2 linked regions of the Saccharicrinis fermentans DSM 9555 = JCM 21142 genome follow. The protein of the gene in region 1 interacts with the protein of each later gene in a pairwise test. Links are inferred from orthologs where the notes say so. Each region holds a gene or a part of one and is shown in the gene's direction. Other genes may lie near its edges.

Evidence for each region. Proteins that work in one complex are often made in the same cells at the same time.
Region 2: the proteins of hflK (region 1) and ftsH interact in binary tests that used the Escherichia coli proteins (3 or more experiments, as listed by UniProt). The link is inferred for Saccharicrinis fermentans DSM 9555 = JCM 21142 from one-to-one orthologs.

The regions. Positions count from the first base shown.
Region 1 is NZ_KI912107.1:682,183-690,401, reverse strand. What follows is about bases 5,320-8,219. They hold hflK (FtsH protease activity modulator HflK), read left to right. Parts: upstream 5,320-6,233; coding sequence 6,234-7,205; downstream 7,206-8,219. Other genes in these bases: hflC (protease modulator HflC), read left to right, coding at 7,498-8,219; CYTFE_RS0102940 (PepSY-associated TM helix domain-containing protein), read left to right, coding at 5,320-6,051. Outside these bases: CYTFE_RS0102970 (hypothetical protein), read right to left, coding at 1-229; CYTFE_RS0102965 (endonuclease/exonuclease/phosphatase family protein), read right to left, coding at 943-1,860; CYTFE_RS0102960 (haloacid dehalogenase type II), read left to right, coding at 2,464-3,132; CYTFE_RS29275 (DUF1858 domain-containing protein), read right to left, coding at 3,235-3,465; CYTFE_RS0102950 (hypothetical protein), read right to left, coding at 3,468-3,911; CYTFE_RS0102945 (DUF2024 family protein), read left to right, coding at 4,241-4,504; more of CYTFE_RS0102940, read left to right, coding at 4,507-5,319.
Region 2 is NZ_KI912107.1:4,001,582-4,008,950, reverse strand. Bases 3,009-5,977 are described here. They hold ftsH (ATP-dependent zinc metalloprotease FtsH), read left to right. Parts: upstream 3,009-3,453; coding sequence 3,454-5,502; downstream 5,503-5,977. Other genes in these bases: rsfS (ribosome silencing factor), read left to right, coding at 3,057-3,431. Also shown: CYTFE_RS28890 (hypothetical protein), read right to left, coding at 1-287; CYTFE_RS0116350 (NUDIX hydrolase), read right to left, coding at 401-1,006; pyrE (orotate phosphoribosyltransferase), read left to right, coding at 1,014-1,646; CYTFE_RS0116340 (hypothetical protein), read left to right, coding at 1,704-2,120; CYTFE_RS0116335 (biotin--[acetyl-CoA-carboxylase] ligase), read right to left, coding at 2,151-2,894; CYTFE_RS0116315 (phosphatidate cytidylyltransferase), read left to right, coding at 5,986-6,798; CYTFE_RS0116310 (hypothetical protein), read left to right, coding at 6,939-7,369. UniProt on the Escherichia coli protein: Acts as a processive, ATP-dependent zinc metallopeptidase for both cytoplasmic and membrane proteins. Plays a role in the quality control of integral membrane proteins.

The DNA.
Region 1 (8,219 bases):
TGTCACTATTAATTTCGAAATCAAATTGAAATACGTGGTAATCATTATTGTAATGATATTTACCCCAACTTTTTGCAAGTTCAATATTATCATCCCAAAAATAATAACCTGAACCTAAGAATTGATATTTCTCTTCATCCATATTGTGCTCTGCAAAGAAAGGAACATTAGTTGTCACATAATCAATTCCTCCTTCTTTTTTGCATGTATGATGAGCAATAGTCTTCATTGGTTTAATTTCTAGGATGCAAATATATAATTTATATTGTAATAATGATGAAAAAGAACAGGCTACAATCGAATAGGTGGCTGACAGGATTGTAGCCCTGCCAGTGCACCTTTCACAGCACGACTTTTTACTCCATAAAAAGTACGTACGGGTAACTTCGTTATTCCTCTTCACAAATTAAAATACTATTTTAATTTATTCGAGCATATACGGCGGTTCCCTACATCATGGGGAATCGAAGATCGCCGGAGCCAATAACGAATTATCCCTTGAAGGTAAAGAAGAAGTTATTTCATTGTACATGGAAGCTAAAGCAATATAGCCACGCTTCTGAAGTCTTTTTATCGTGATGGTAGTCCCTAATATTGGACTTTGCCAACAAAGATTATGTTTTATTGGTGTTAGCGATTTCCGCTTTGCTCCAATTCAATGTAAATATGCGGTCTGCTACATATTGCAAAGTAAAAAAATGCTCCAATCTGGATGTCGATTGGAGCGTTGGAATTCTCTAAGTTTTACTGGAATCTTTTGGAATTAATCGAAATTAGTGGGTGTTTTTTGGAATATTCTGACAACTATTAGACTTTTTCCAATTGTGCGGCAAAAGATCAGCCAAATCCAATGAGTAATCGCTATTATAAACAACTATCCTCGTTAACACATCGCTCAGCCATTCTCTTGGGTTACCATTTGAACGATTTCTCAAATATTTATCATTCAAAGCTGAGCACTACTTTTACGGGGAAATGATCAGAAGGCATACGTACAACATATTTCGTTAAAGATACTTCTTTCGGAAAATTCCCTGACTTCTCCGGTTTACTCGCCTCTATTTTAGCACGATAACTATCTGTTAGTACGCCATAACGTTCAACGGTAAAACCGTTACTTACAAACACATGATCAATGCGACTATCTGTTTTTCTATCTGCCATAAAGTTATTGAAAGTACCATTTAGAGCATACCTTATTTTCGCTGTTTTATAGGCGTCATTTAATAAGTCTGATTCTTCCAACACCGCATAATTCCGGCTATGTTGATCAACATTAAAATCGCCGGTTAAGATCACAGGTGTATTCCCACACATCTCGGTAATCTTTTGAAGAACTAGCTTAGCACTATTTTTCCTTGCTTCTACGCCAACATGATCCATGTGAAGGTTAAAAAAGAAACACTCAAATCCAGTATCAACAGCCTTGAACTTTGCCCACGTACAAATCCGTGGCAATACAGCATCCCAGCCTCTATTAGGTCTATCGGTTACTTCCGACAACCAAAAATTGCCTGATGACAACACTTTAAACTTTTCTTTCTGATAAAAAATAGGAGCATATTCACCCTGTGTTTTACCATCGTCACGTCCTACACCTACATAAGCATAACCAGGCAATCCGACCAACATGTCCAACAGTTGGTCATGCAGTACTTCCTGCGCTCCAAAAATCTCAAAATCATTAAACCGTATCAAATTGCAAATTATTGGGCAACGCTGTTTCCATCCATTTCCCTTTATGGAATCAGATGAATTGTGGTTGCGAACATTAAAAGACGCAACCGTTAATTGTTCAGCACTTAATACCTGAATTCCAAATAAAACAAGTACCCAAAAAGTAAATAATATTCGTTTCATTTCATCTATTTAAATATATCTTTCAATGGTCATAAAGAGCTCGCCAAAGTTAATCATCTACCATATGGAGGGAAATGTACAGCTATTTTTAAAAATCTAAATGTATATAATATTAACTAAAAAAGGAAGACCAAGAAACGACAACTATATCTCAGCAAAATCCTACTGTTCTTTATATAAGAATGATCGTCTTTACGCACTCTGGTGATCCTTCCAAACAATACTATTAATAAATTTTCTATATCCACATTTTTCAATTCAGATTATTCTGATATAGCTGGAATGAAACAAGGAACTGCATTTATTTATACATCATGTATCGATATAGATAAAGCACTTTTAATGTCGAAATATTAAACAGGATAAACAATAGCTATTTCGTATATTGCAGCACTATTAAACCTGCCGTTAAGTAAAAAGCCCATAAAACGAGCCATAGGTATAAATTCACAGACAGGCAGATGATTAATTTCGGCGAATTCCATCTAGGCACAGAAAGATAAATTTAATCATATGAAACGAGCCATGAGAGTGATCTCTCACACAGGTGAATGATTATCACGGCGAGTTCCATATGGCAACTGAAAAACAAATTATAATCATATGAAAGCAGTATTTTTCGACATGAATGAAACCTTGTTAAACTTAAGTCTTTTAAAAGAACAGTTTAACAAATACTTTGATGATCAATATGTACTAAAATATTGGTTTACCAAATTATTACACAGCTCTACAGTGATGGGAATAATGGATGAGTATAAGAATTTTGGCGAATTAGCTGAAGTTGCCTTAGAAAATCTCTTTAACGAAAATAATAGAACCTTAACAAAAGAGACAAAATCAGAAATACTAGGTGCTTTTAGAGAATTACCCACCTATAAGGATGTTCGGCCTGCCTTACAATGGTTAAAGAAAAATAATATTCGGGTAATAGCCGTTTCTAACTCATCATTAAGCATGATTGAAGAGCAACTAACGAATGCCGGAATCATTGATCTATTTGATCAATATTACTCGGTAGATGCAGTAAAGAAATACAAGCCTTTTAAAGATATTTACCAATACGTAGCCAAGCAAGAAGCCATTGCCGTTCACGATATTGTAATGGTGGCCACCCATGATTGGGATTTATTTGGTGCTAAAAAAGCAGGTTTAACAACTGCCTATATTCAACGCAAAGAAGAACTATTTCACCCTCTTTATGCAAAAGCAGATTTTTACGACACCGACTTATCAGCATTATTAACACAAGTATTTAACCCGGTAAAATAATCCAATCAAGAATGGCACCCCATCTCTTTTTTTAACCATTATTGTTTAACGCCAATGATGCATTGGAACTTCGTCAAAGATTTTCTAATACGTTTTTCGGGTTTAACGATGTTTGGAATTATACAAGGCTACCCTATCCTCTAATTTCTGAATCAATTCTTCCACTTCAAAATCACCACGTCCAGCAATCATTTCCAAGGTTGCTACATTACCCATTGTATTAAAAACAACTGGATTATTGAGTTGCTTATATTTGGGACTTAGTGAAATTAGAAATTCCTTTAAGTATGGATATTTTTTTAGTAGTGGCGCAATTACAGCTCCCTTATGAATTTCTAAAGTTTTAACGGCTTCTTTTGTTTTCTGCTAAAGTGAGTGTTTATCTGCCTGAGTTTATCATATAGCTCTAACCATTCATTTTTAATAAACTTGGTATTCATTTTTGCCTCGATACCTCGAAGCAAAGCCTCTAATGCATCCACTTCGTTGAGATAGGTCTGAATTGGATGTCCTTGAGGTAAATGACTATCCTCTGTTCGTAACACATCTTCAAAAATATCAATAATATCATCCATACCCTCCACCATAACTTCATCCGTTATGCCATATTCAAGTATATGTTGTTCACCATAAGCAAACTCTTCGGGAGTGATAAACGTAAATGAATCATTCACTAGCTTTTTAGCTTCTGCAGGGCTCATCTCTCGCCTAAAAACTTTTAGTTTTATATCAAGAATCTTTTTTAACTTTTCCTCATCGAGGTTTAAATACGCTTTCATGTTAACCTTTATTTTTGTTAGTCTTTTGGAACCCGACAAAATAGCTAGCCACTAGCCAGATAGAGAATAATATTCCCCCACCAGGTTCCCTTAATGTCAAATTATATAACCATCGCTTACAATATAGCTCAGCACAACATGTACTAAACCAGATTCTAGCCTCCCTGTTTTTAACTACAATCACATATAACAATTCGTGAAGATACAGCATAAAATCATAATAAAAGGATATACATATCTTTTTATAAAATGTTTCTATATTTGCAATCAGCAAGCAAAACTGAAAATTAAGACGATTTATTAACTTCAAACATTAAAATAAGACACCTATGAAAGTAGCAATATGGGATACCTACGTAGAAAAAAAAGATGGCAAGAAGATGCATTTTGATATTGCTGTTCCTGAGGAAGAAAAAAATGCCTTAAAAATATACCATTTTGGACAAGAATACCTAAAGGGAAAAGATGTTCAATCAGAAACGCTGAGTGCAAAAGAATGCGTATTTTGCCATATTGAGAATGCAAATGAGGTAATGGTCAATGCCATACAAAGTAAGGGGTATTATATTATTGAAATGGAGAATTGCGATTAACTATGAGGAATTCAAAGAACAAAGTGACAAAGATCTTTAAAAAGCTGCATAGATGGCCCGGCTTAATCATCTCATTTTTGCTATTATACTATAGCATCACAGGTATTTTCATGAATCATAGAGAATTTTTCTCTGGGATAGATATCTCAAGAACGATCCTCCCTGCAAACTTCCGGTATCATCATTGGAACAACGGTGCCATTAAGGGAAATTTGATCATTAATAGTGACAGTATACTGGTATATGGCAATATAGGAATTTGGCAAACAGATTCTAGCTTTAAAGAATACCGCACCTTCAATGCAGGTTTTCCACAAGGAATGGATAACCGAAAGATTTTCGACCTTCATCGCTCGCAAGATGGAAATCTATATGCGGCAACACATTTTGGTTTGTACGCCTACAACAAAGAACAGTTGGCATGGACTAAATTTCATCTTGATGTAGAGATAAAAAGATTTGTGTCTATTGAAAGTATAGGTGATACCATTTACGCAATGAATCGTTCCTTTTTATTCAAGGGAAGGTCAAAGGGAAGTGAGACCGAATTCAAAAAGATTGAATTAAAAAAACCCAAGGACTACAAAAACCAAGTGAGTCTCTTTGAAACCATCTGGCAAATTCATTCCGGAGAAATACTGGGTTTGCCTGGGAAGTTATTTGTTGATTTACTCGGTATTGTAACCCTCTTCCTTTCCCTTTCCGGCATCATTTATTTCTTCTTTCCTAAATGGATTAAACAACGGCAACAAAAATCAAAAGAGAGAACAAAAATCATTAAAATAAATCGCTGGTCGTTAAAATGGCACAATCATCTGGGCGCATGGACTTTTGTTTGCTTAATCATACTTTTTTTTACCGGTATGTTCCTTCGGCCTCCTTTGTTAATAGCCATTGCCAGGTCAAAAGTAACACCTATTAAATATTCTCATCTCGATCAGCGCAATCCTTGGTATGATAAGTTAAGAGACCTACTATACGACGCAAACAAAAACATCTTTCTACTATCCACTTCCGAAGGCATGTATCACCTATCAACCAACAACTTAACCCCCATCCCTTTTAAAATACAACCACCGGTTAGCGTAATGGGCATTAACACATTGAAACCCTACACACAGGGAGCCTACATGATCGGTTCATTCAGTGGTTTATTTCTTTGGCATCCGTCACACCCCGAAATATATAATTATGCACAAGGTGAAATTTACAAGGGAAATCATTCCGGTCGTCCCATTGGTGATTATAAAATCACTGGACATTTGACCGATACAAATGGCAATCAATACATGGTAGACTACGACAAAGGTGTTATTCCTTTGAATCACCATGGGCACTTTCCTGAAATGCCAGAGAATGTATTAAAAGAATCAAAAATGTCGCTCTGGAATTTGTCACTGGAAATACATACCGGCCGTTTTTTTCAGCAGCTAATCAGCAGCTTCTACATCCTAATAGTCCCCCTTTCCGGACTAATAGGAATGATGGTCGTATTAAGTGGCTATCTACTATGGCGAAAACGATATAAAAAGAAAAATATACCATAGTTTTTTTGTATATTGTTCACAATATTAGTTGAACACATAGGTTCATTCATATTCGAAGATCATACAATTAAGTTGTTTACTCATCTACACACTAAGATTCAATACCTTACATAAGAAATTTACGCAAACAGTTATGAAAAGTATCCGAATACCATGTGTAGAAAAAAATAAATGCATAACAAATGGAAAGTAATTTTAACAATTTCAAAATCGAATCTCCTCTTTTGAAAAACATTCTGAAGTACAGGAAGATGATCATCATCGCCTTTTTTTCATTGCTGATTTTCTTTGGTTCTTTTTTTCAGGTTGAACCAGAAGAAGTGGGTGTTATTACCCGTTTTGGTAAATATGTAAGAAAAGTTGAACCAGGGCTGAATATGAAAATGCCTTTTGTTGAACAGGTATACAAGGTAGCTGTTGAAAGACAACAAAAGTTAGAATTCGGCTTTCGAACACGTAAAGGTGGCTCTCAAGCACAGCATGCCAGATCGGGTGTTAAAGATGAGTCTTTAATGCTCACAGGCGACCTTAATCTGGCTGATGTGGAATGGGTGGTACAATACCGTATTAACAAACCATACGACTATCTTTTTATGGTAAGAAACCCGGAAGGCACACTACGTGATGTATCGGAAGCTGCTCTTCGACAAATCATTGGAGACCGCACGGTAAATGAAGTACTAACCGTAGGACGTACAGAGATAGCCACCAAAATGGAAGTGCTTGTGAACGAAATATGTCAGGAATATTCACTGGGTGTTAAGGTAGATCAGATAGTACTGCAAGATGTAAACCCTCCAGAACCGGTAAAAGCTGCATTTAATGCTGTCAACCAAGCACAACAAGAAAGAGAAACCTTGATTAATCAGGCAAAATCAGAGTATAATAAAGTAATTCCCAAAGCAAGAGGACAAGCCGAAGAAACCATACAAAAAGCGGAAGGTTTTGCTACAGAACGGGTGAATAACGCACTCGGTGAAGTTGCCCGTTTTAACGCAATCTACAAAGAGTACGTAAAAGCTCCTGAGGTTACCAAAAGAAGAATATACCTTGAAACCATGGGCTCTGTTTTACCAAAACTAGGTAGCAAGATCATCATTGATGAAGAGGGAAACAGTGTTTTACCATTATTACAGATGCAGTTGAATAAATAGCACTTTTAAATGGTAAAACAAGCCACTAAAAGCACTGCCTACCTATTAGAAGAGATCAGCGCAATAGTGAGATCAACACATACTTCTTTGTAAAACAAAGCAATACCATATGAAACGTGTTATGAGAATTGTTTCACACACAGAAGGATGATTAGTTTTAATGAGATCCATAGGACCATTAAAAGTTAAATATAAACAGATGAAACGGGCATGAGCAGCGCAAATGATTGGGCACATAGATGAACAATTGAAATTTGCACAGTTTAGTAAAGTTTCACTAATTTTTAAACAAATGAAAAATAATAAATTCATACTTATATCCGTCGCTTTGGCTGTATTGCTAGTTGTAATATTTCAAAGTGCATACGTGGTAAAAGAAACAGAACAGGTTGTAATTACTCAGTTTGGTAAACCTGTTGGAGAAGCAAAAACAGAACCCGGTCTAAAATTTAAAACACCTTTTATTCAAAAGACCAATTATTTTGACAAACGCTACATGGAATGGGATGGTGATCCTAACCAAGTCCCCACAAAAGATAAAAAGTTCATTTTTGTTGATACGTATGCACGATGGCAAATAACAGACCCATTGCAATTCTTCAAGAGAATGACCAACGAAAGAGGTGCTCTTACACGTTTAAATGATATATTGGATGGAGAAACACGGGATTACATAGCAGCCCACGATCTGGAAGAAGCAGTACGATCTCAGAACAGAACACCAGCATCTTCCGGAGCTACGGGAGAAATGATCTCAGACTCACTGGATATCATATCTGTTGGACGTCAACAACTGCAAGATAAAATTCTTATATCTGCCAACGAAAAGGCCAAAGACCTGGGTATTATCATCCTAGATTTTAGATTCAAAAGAATTAACTATGTGAAAGAGGTGAGTGCTCAGGTGTACGAACGAATGAAAAGTGAAAGATTTCGTATAGCCGATAAATTTCGCTCCGAAGGTCAGGGTGAAGCCTCTCGTATTAATGGAGAAAAAGAAAGAGAGCTAAAAAC
Region 2 (7,369 bases), 3.3 Mb from region 1 along the record:
GTATGCAGGGAATTTTGCTTTGAGGTTAATTCCTCGTACTTCTCTGTTAGTGATGCTATTTCTTGCTTGGATGAAGTATTGCCAGAGAAACTAATCATTCCCCTCAATAGAAAAACCCCCAATAGGGACACGAAAAAGAAGGCTTGAAAATATAAAGCTTTGCGCAGGTTTGTGATTTTTGCTGATTGTTTACGACTCATTTTTCGGAGACGTTGTATCTCTTTGTCAACAGCTTCCAGTCGTAGCTTGTCTTTTTTATTTTCGAATTCTAATTCTTGCGCTGTCATGTGTGTTATATTGAACGATTAAAATTAGCATAAAAATATAAAAAAATAACTTCACAACAGTGTAAACCCTGTAAAATCAGTGATAGCAGCTGAAAAAGTTGATGTTTTATGTATTATAATTCATCCAATACTTCTAAGATACTTGGATAAGTGTTTTGTGTTACCTCTTCAATGTCATTGGCTCGGATCCATTGCGCCTTTGTGATGTCTTCTTCCAGCTGAGGTGTAGGGCTAGCATTTCCTTTGTATTTCATCTCATACCAATAGGTTTTTTTTAGGATGAGCCGTCCTTTTAATGTATATGTATGGTAGGTGGGAGATAGTGGCCGGGTAATCTTTAATGGATTAATCGCACATTCTTCTTCCACCTCACGTAGTGCTGTTTCTTCCATTGTTTCTCCTTTCTCGGCTTTTCCTTTGGGTAGATCCCAAACACCCAAGCGATGGATAAATAAAATCTCCTTGTGGTCGTTGAATACCACACCTCCGGCCGCATTTATATTTTTAAAGCAAGCGGAAAATAATTCCATTAGCTCATTGATGTCATGGTGGTAGATATAGGCTTTCTTTATTTCTTGTTTTCTTTCGAAGTTTAAAATAAAGTCAAGTAACTCCTTGTGGTTTGAGTATTTGAATATTGCATCGAAATCCGGACTGAGATCCCTTTCAATATCCTCTGTTAAAAAAACAATTCTATCCTTAAAAAAAACTTTATACATTTGCAGCATGAAAAAAGTATCAGAAACTATCGCAAAACAATTATTGCAAATTAAGGCAATTAAATTGCAACCAGCAAACCCATTTACGTGGGCTTCGGGATGGAATTCTCCTATTTATTGTGACAACCGAAAAACATTGTCATACCCAGAAGTGAGGGATTATATAAAGTCAGGATTTGTAGCTTTAGTGAATGAATTATATCCTCAGGTGGATGTTATTGCCGGTGTAGCTACTGGAGCAATAGCACAAGGCGCCTTGGTGGCAGATGCCTTGGATAAACCTTTTGTTTATGTGCGCTCTTCTCCGAAGGGGCATGGAATGGAGAACCTGATTGAAGGTGATATTTCTGCAGGTAAAAATGTAGTGGTTATAGAAGATCTGATTTCCACTGGAGGAAGTAGCCTAAAGGCCGTGGATGCATTGCGTAAGGAAGGTTGTCAAGTGTTGGGGATGGCCGCTATTTTTACGTATGGCTTTCAGGCTGCGGTAGATAATTTCGTTGAAAAAGAAGTGACGCTTCATACCTTGAGTGATTATCAAACTTTGATAGAGGTGGCCGTACAAAGCGGGTATGTATCGTCTGACGATGTGAAAACATTGTCTAACTGGAGAAATGACCCTGCACATTGGGGTAAATAACCTGCTGGGACAAGAAGTGCTAACTGATACTTTAAACTTGAAGAAAGAATACGTGACATGACAAAGTTCGAAAGCGAAATTAAAAAAGCATTATATAGCCAAGAGAAAATTTTTTCCTTCATATCCAATTTTAATAATTTTAAAGATCTGATACCTCAGGATAAGATTAAGGATTGGCAAAGTACTGAAGATACTTGTCGATTTAAAGTGGATGGAATAGGTGAAGCCGGTCTTAAGATTGTGGACAAAGAACCTGTGAAAACGGTCAAGTATTCAACCGATGGCAAAGTGCCTTTTAACTTTTATTTATGGGTGCAACTTAAGCAAGTGGCGGAAAACGATACGCGCATAAAACTCACCCTAAAAGCTGATTTGAATGCGATGATGAAGATGATGGTGGGTAAGCATGTGGATAAATTTCTGAATATGTTAGGTGATGCCATTGCCAGCTATGATTATGACGGTCATTGCTAAAGTATTAGTGGTATTGTTTTCTTGAGATATCTAATGAATGATAAATGTAACTTCTTTAAAAGCGTAAGTTCTTTTTTCGCCGGTTTGGGTTTTGAGTTGTAAATGTCCATATTCATTGATGCCGGTTATTTGTGCCATAAACTCACCATGGTGATCTTTGTATAGATGAAAACCTTGCCTGCGGTATAGATTGTTCAGGTACAATTGGTTTAACTTTGCTGAGTTTCCGCATTTTATGTCATTAACATACGCAGTGATGGCATGTACTACCTTTGATAGGATGGTAATAAGCTCAAAGTCTTGCCCGCTGATGTTTTTTAAAGAAATAGGGTTGGGAGCATCACTGGTGAAATACTCTTGGTTGATGTTTAAACCAATGCCCACTATGGAATCGCTTATGGTAGTCCGTGAGATGGTGTTTTCTATTAAGATTCCGCCTATTTTTTTGTCGCGATAATAGATGTCGTTGGGCCATTTGATCGAAAAGTCTTGTGAGAAGTCCTTAAATACATGAATAATTCCCAGCGCAACCGCTTTTGAAATGATAAATTGATCTTGTATTTCAATATAAATAGGTTTGAGCAGTAGGCTGAAAGTGAGGTTTTTGTTAGCTTCGCTTTCCCAATAATTGCCTGCTTGGCCTTTTCCGGCTGTTTGCTTGTCTGTAATTACTATCGTGAATTCAGGAACATTCGCTTTTAATGCCTTCAGTTTGGTGTTGGTTGAAAGTAAATGCTCGAAATGTAATATGTTATTGGGTATTTGTACTGACATAATATAAAAATAATTGCGCCAAATTGTCATCGTGGCAGGTGATTCTAAATGAAGGTACAAAAGTAGTTAGTAAAAGCGAATATAAAAAAATAGTATCTTTGTGTTTTTCTAGTAAATTAGCACCTTTAAAGGTCGATATAACAAAAAAAACTTATAGATTTAATGACAAGTAAAGAAAATAACGCAGCTGAACAATTGGTAGATGCGGTTGTTGAAGGTATTCAAGATAAAAAAGGCACAAATATTGCTATTTTAGATATGCGTGAAATTGACGGCAGTGTCTGTCAGTTTTTTGTTATTTGTGACGGGGACAGTAATACACAAGTTGGTGCGATTGGTGATTCGGTAGAGGATTTGGTGAGAGAGAAGTTGGGAGAAAAACCGTATCATATTGAAGGGAAAGAAAATGCAGAATGGGTTTTAGTAGATTATGTGGATGTAGTAGTGCACATATTTCAGCGTCCCATACGTAGTTTTTATAACCTGGAAGAGTTGTGGGCGGATGCCCGACGTACCGACATAGAAAACATATTTTAGTCAGTTATTTATTATTTAGCGAATGAGCGAAGAGCAAAAACAAAAGAACGAACCTGTTAATCAGGGAGGAAACAATTCAAATCCAAAGTTTCCAAAGTTCAATGGGTACTGGATATATGGCATTATTTTACTTCTAATGATTTCCTTTTTTATGGTTAATCAAGAGGAGGTAGTGAAGAAAATGCCTTACAGTAAATTTACGGATCAGGTTTTACCATCAGGTGATATAGAAATGTTAACGGTGATTACCAATGAAAGTGCATTGGAAGTGACTATTAAAAGTGATAAGCTGGAAAACTACAGAGATGAGTTTGGAGATAATTTTTCTTCACTGATGGAAGGAGGCCCTCATTTTTTAGTGAAGGTGCCTTCTGTGGATAGCTTTGTGGAAGATCTGCGTCGTGTTGAACAGAGTCAGCAGATATCTATTCCAAATCGTTATGAGCAACGATCCAATTACTTTAATGAGGTGCTGAGTTTTCTTTGGCCTCTGATATTATTGTTGATTATTTGGGTTTTTATTTTCAGAAGAATGGGTGCCCAAGGTGGCGGCGGTGGTGCTGGAAATATTTTTAATGTTGGTAAATCCCGCGCTAAGGTTTTCGATAAGGAATCAAATATTAATGTTAATTTTCTGGATGTGGCTGGATTGGCTGAGGCCAAGCAGGAGTTGGAAGAGATAGTGTCTTTTTTGAAAAGACCGGAAAAATATACCAACCTCGGCGGTAAAATACCTAAAGGAGCATTACTAGTAGGTCCTCCCGGAACGGGAAAGACTTTGTTGGCCAAGGCTGTGGCCGGAGAAGCTAATGTGCCATTCTTTAGTATGTCGGGTTCTGATTTTGTGGAGATGTTTGTGGGAGTGGGAGCTTCCAGAGTGAGAGACTTGTTTAAAAAAGCCAAGGAAAAGGCACCTTGTATTGTATTTATCGATGAGATAGATGCCATAGGTCGGGCTCGTGGTAAAAGTCCTAGCATGGGAGCCAATGATGAACGTGAGAATACACTTAATCAATTGCTGACCGAGATGGATGGTTTTGGTACTAATTCTGGCGTGATTATTTTAGCTGCGACAAACCGTGCCGATATTTTAGATCGTGCATTGATGAGAGCGGGTCGTTTTGACCGTCAAATTCATGTGGAGCTGCCTGATATAAATGAAAGAAAGCAGATTTTTGAGGTGCATTTACGCCCATTAAAATTGAGCGAAGAGGTGAAATCTGAGTTTCTGGCCAAGCAGACTCCTGGATTTTCTGGAGCCGACATTGCCAATGTATGTAATGAAGCGGCGTTGATAGCTGCCCGTGGTGATAAAACAATAGTGGAGAAAGAGGACTTCTTAAGTGCAGTGGATAGAATCGTTGGTGGCCTTGAAAAGAAAAATAAAATCATATCTAAAGACGAGAAAAGAGCCATCGCTTATCATGAAGCAGGTCATGCCGCCACCAGTTGGTTGTTGGAATATGCCCATCCTTTGGTTAAGGTTACTATTGTTCCAAGAGGTAAGGCATTGGGTGCAGCCTGGTATCTTCCCGAAGAAAGGCAATTAACAACTACCGAGCAGATGTTAGACGAAATGTGTTCTGCATTGGCGGGTAGAGCAGCTGAAGAACTTGAGTTTGGTAAAATATCTACGGGTGCTCTGAATGATCTTGAAAAAGTTACAAAACAGGCTTATGCAATGATCGCCTATTATGGTATGGGTAGGGGATTGGGTAATGTGAGTTATTTTGATTCCAGTGGACAAAATGAATATGGGTTCACAAAGCCTTATAGTGAAGATACAGCTCAGGTGATTGATCAAGAGGTGTCTAAGCTCATTGAAGAACAATATCAACGCGCAAAAGATATTTTAAGGAGTAATAAAGATAAGCACGCACAATTGGCTAACCTGCTTCTTGAACGTGAGGTTATTTTTAGCGAGGATTTAGAAGCTATTTTTGGGAAAAGAAAGGTAAATAAACATATTGTTCAGTTAGATGATAACGGACATGAGTCTTCTGAAGCGCCAAAAAGTGAAACGGATCAAAGTAAGGATGCCTCTCCTGATACAGAAAGTGAGAAGGAGTAGGGTCTGGTATAAAAGCGCAGAAGAGCGTATGGCTTAAGTTTAGAGAATAAAAAAAGGAGGAATGGTATTGATACTGTTCCTCCTTTTTTTAGTGTGCCGTGCATGGTATTTAACGTGATTCGCTTTATAGAGAAACATCTTTACCTGAAAGTAAATAGGGATAAAACATCGGTGGTTTACTACAACCGTATTAAGATTCTGGGTTACTCCTTTTATAAAACAAAAGGCGAAACTCGATTACTCCTTGGTTTTTAGCTTCTTGAATTTGATGGGAGATTTATTGCAGAATGGATGACTTTTGGTGGACTTGTGATCAGCTATGCGTGTAGGGTAGAGCTTAGAATAAACAAAGTATTGTGGTATCGCTAAAGAAACATGGGGGATGGAAACGCATGGATCTAAAGAATTATTTGTTTTTATTGCCAAAAATGAATGAAAATTGGTTTAACTGCTTATTTTTGCAAATGTATCAATCCATTACAAATGAATAATTTTTGGCAACGAGTTCTTACGGGTATCCTTTTTGTTATTGTAGTAGCAGGTGGAATTTTTTATCATCCATTCTCCTTTTTTGCTGTATTTTTTTTGGTTGTAATTGCCGGAATATACGAGCTTAATGGCTTGCTGGAAGCTGCCCAAATAAAAACCAATTTTTTGTCTGCTTTGTCCATCGGAGTTTTTGTGTATGTAGCTACCTTTCTTACGCAATCAGGAATATCTGATTTCGCTGTCTTTTATTTGCTTATACCTATTGTATTATTGGTTTTTATCAAGGAATTGTTCGATATGGATGATAAGCCATTGGAACGTATTGGCTCTAGTTTGTTGTGTGCTGTGTATATTGGTGTACCATTGGCCATGTTAAATTCATTGGCTTTTGTGAAAGGGATATATCATTTTGAATTGCCGCTCGCTGTGTTTATACTGGTTTGGATAAACGACACGGGGGCTTACTTGTCTGGTGTGAGCATAGGCAAACATAAGTTTTTTGAAAGAATATCTCCTAAAAAAACCTGGGAAGGAACCGTAGGTGGTTTTTTGCTTACATTGATGGGCGGTTATGTAATATCCTTATTTTGGAAAGATTTAAATGTGGTACAGTGGATTACGTTGGGAGGTATTGTTTCTATAATGGCGGTATTGGGGGATCTTATTGAATCCTTGTTTAAAAGAAGTATTGGTATTAAAGATTCGGGTAATATTTTTCCAGGACATGGAGGTGTCCTAGATAGGTTTGATGCGGTAATATTTGCAATTCCCATGGCCGTTTTCTATATAGAAGTGATTGTTAGATAAACAATACGCTCATCCAATCGTCGCATTAATCTGTTTGCACAATAATTTGGTGGTTCTTTTGCCTCTTTATTGCAAATGTGTAATATTTTATCGAATTTGTAAGTGCGTTTCTTTATTACGTTTCTTTAAAATATATATACATGAATAACTCTTCTATTTGTTCGGTGTTAGATACAAAGGTTCGGATTTTTAATTTTTTCGCTTTTTTGTTTTTTGGGGGTCTGGCTGTGTTATTTCTCTATTATAAAACATTGGGTGGTATTGGTTTTGCCATGGCTAGTGGTTTTTTTGGACTGATGCAAGGCCTAATAAGTATTTTCTTAGTCTGTTTGTCATTATTGGGAACTTATGTACTATGTAAAAATAGGGGTGGAAGAGCGAAGCTTATTTTAGCCCTGGTGTCTGTATTGTTGTTTGCCTTTGCACTTAATCAGGCTATTATATGGAAATTTAAGTATGATGAAGGCCTGTTTTTTGGCGGGGATGTTCTGACTAAGTTGAGTGTAGATGATATGTTGTATTTTACCCTTTATTATTTCATTACTTTTTTTCAGTGGCTATTCGGGATTGT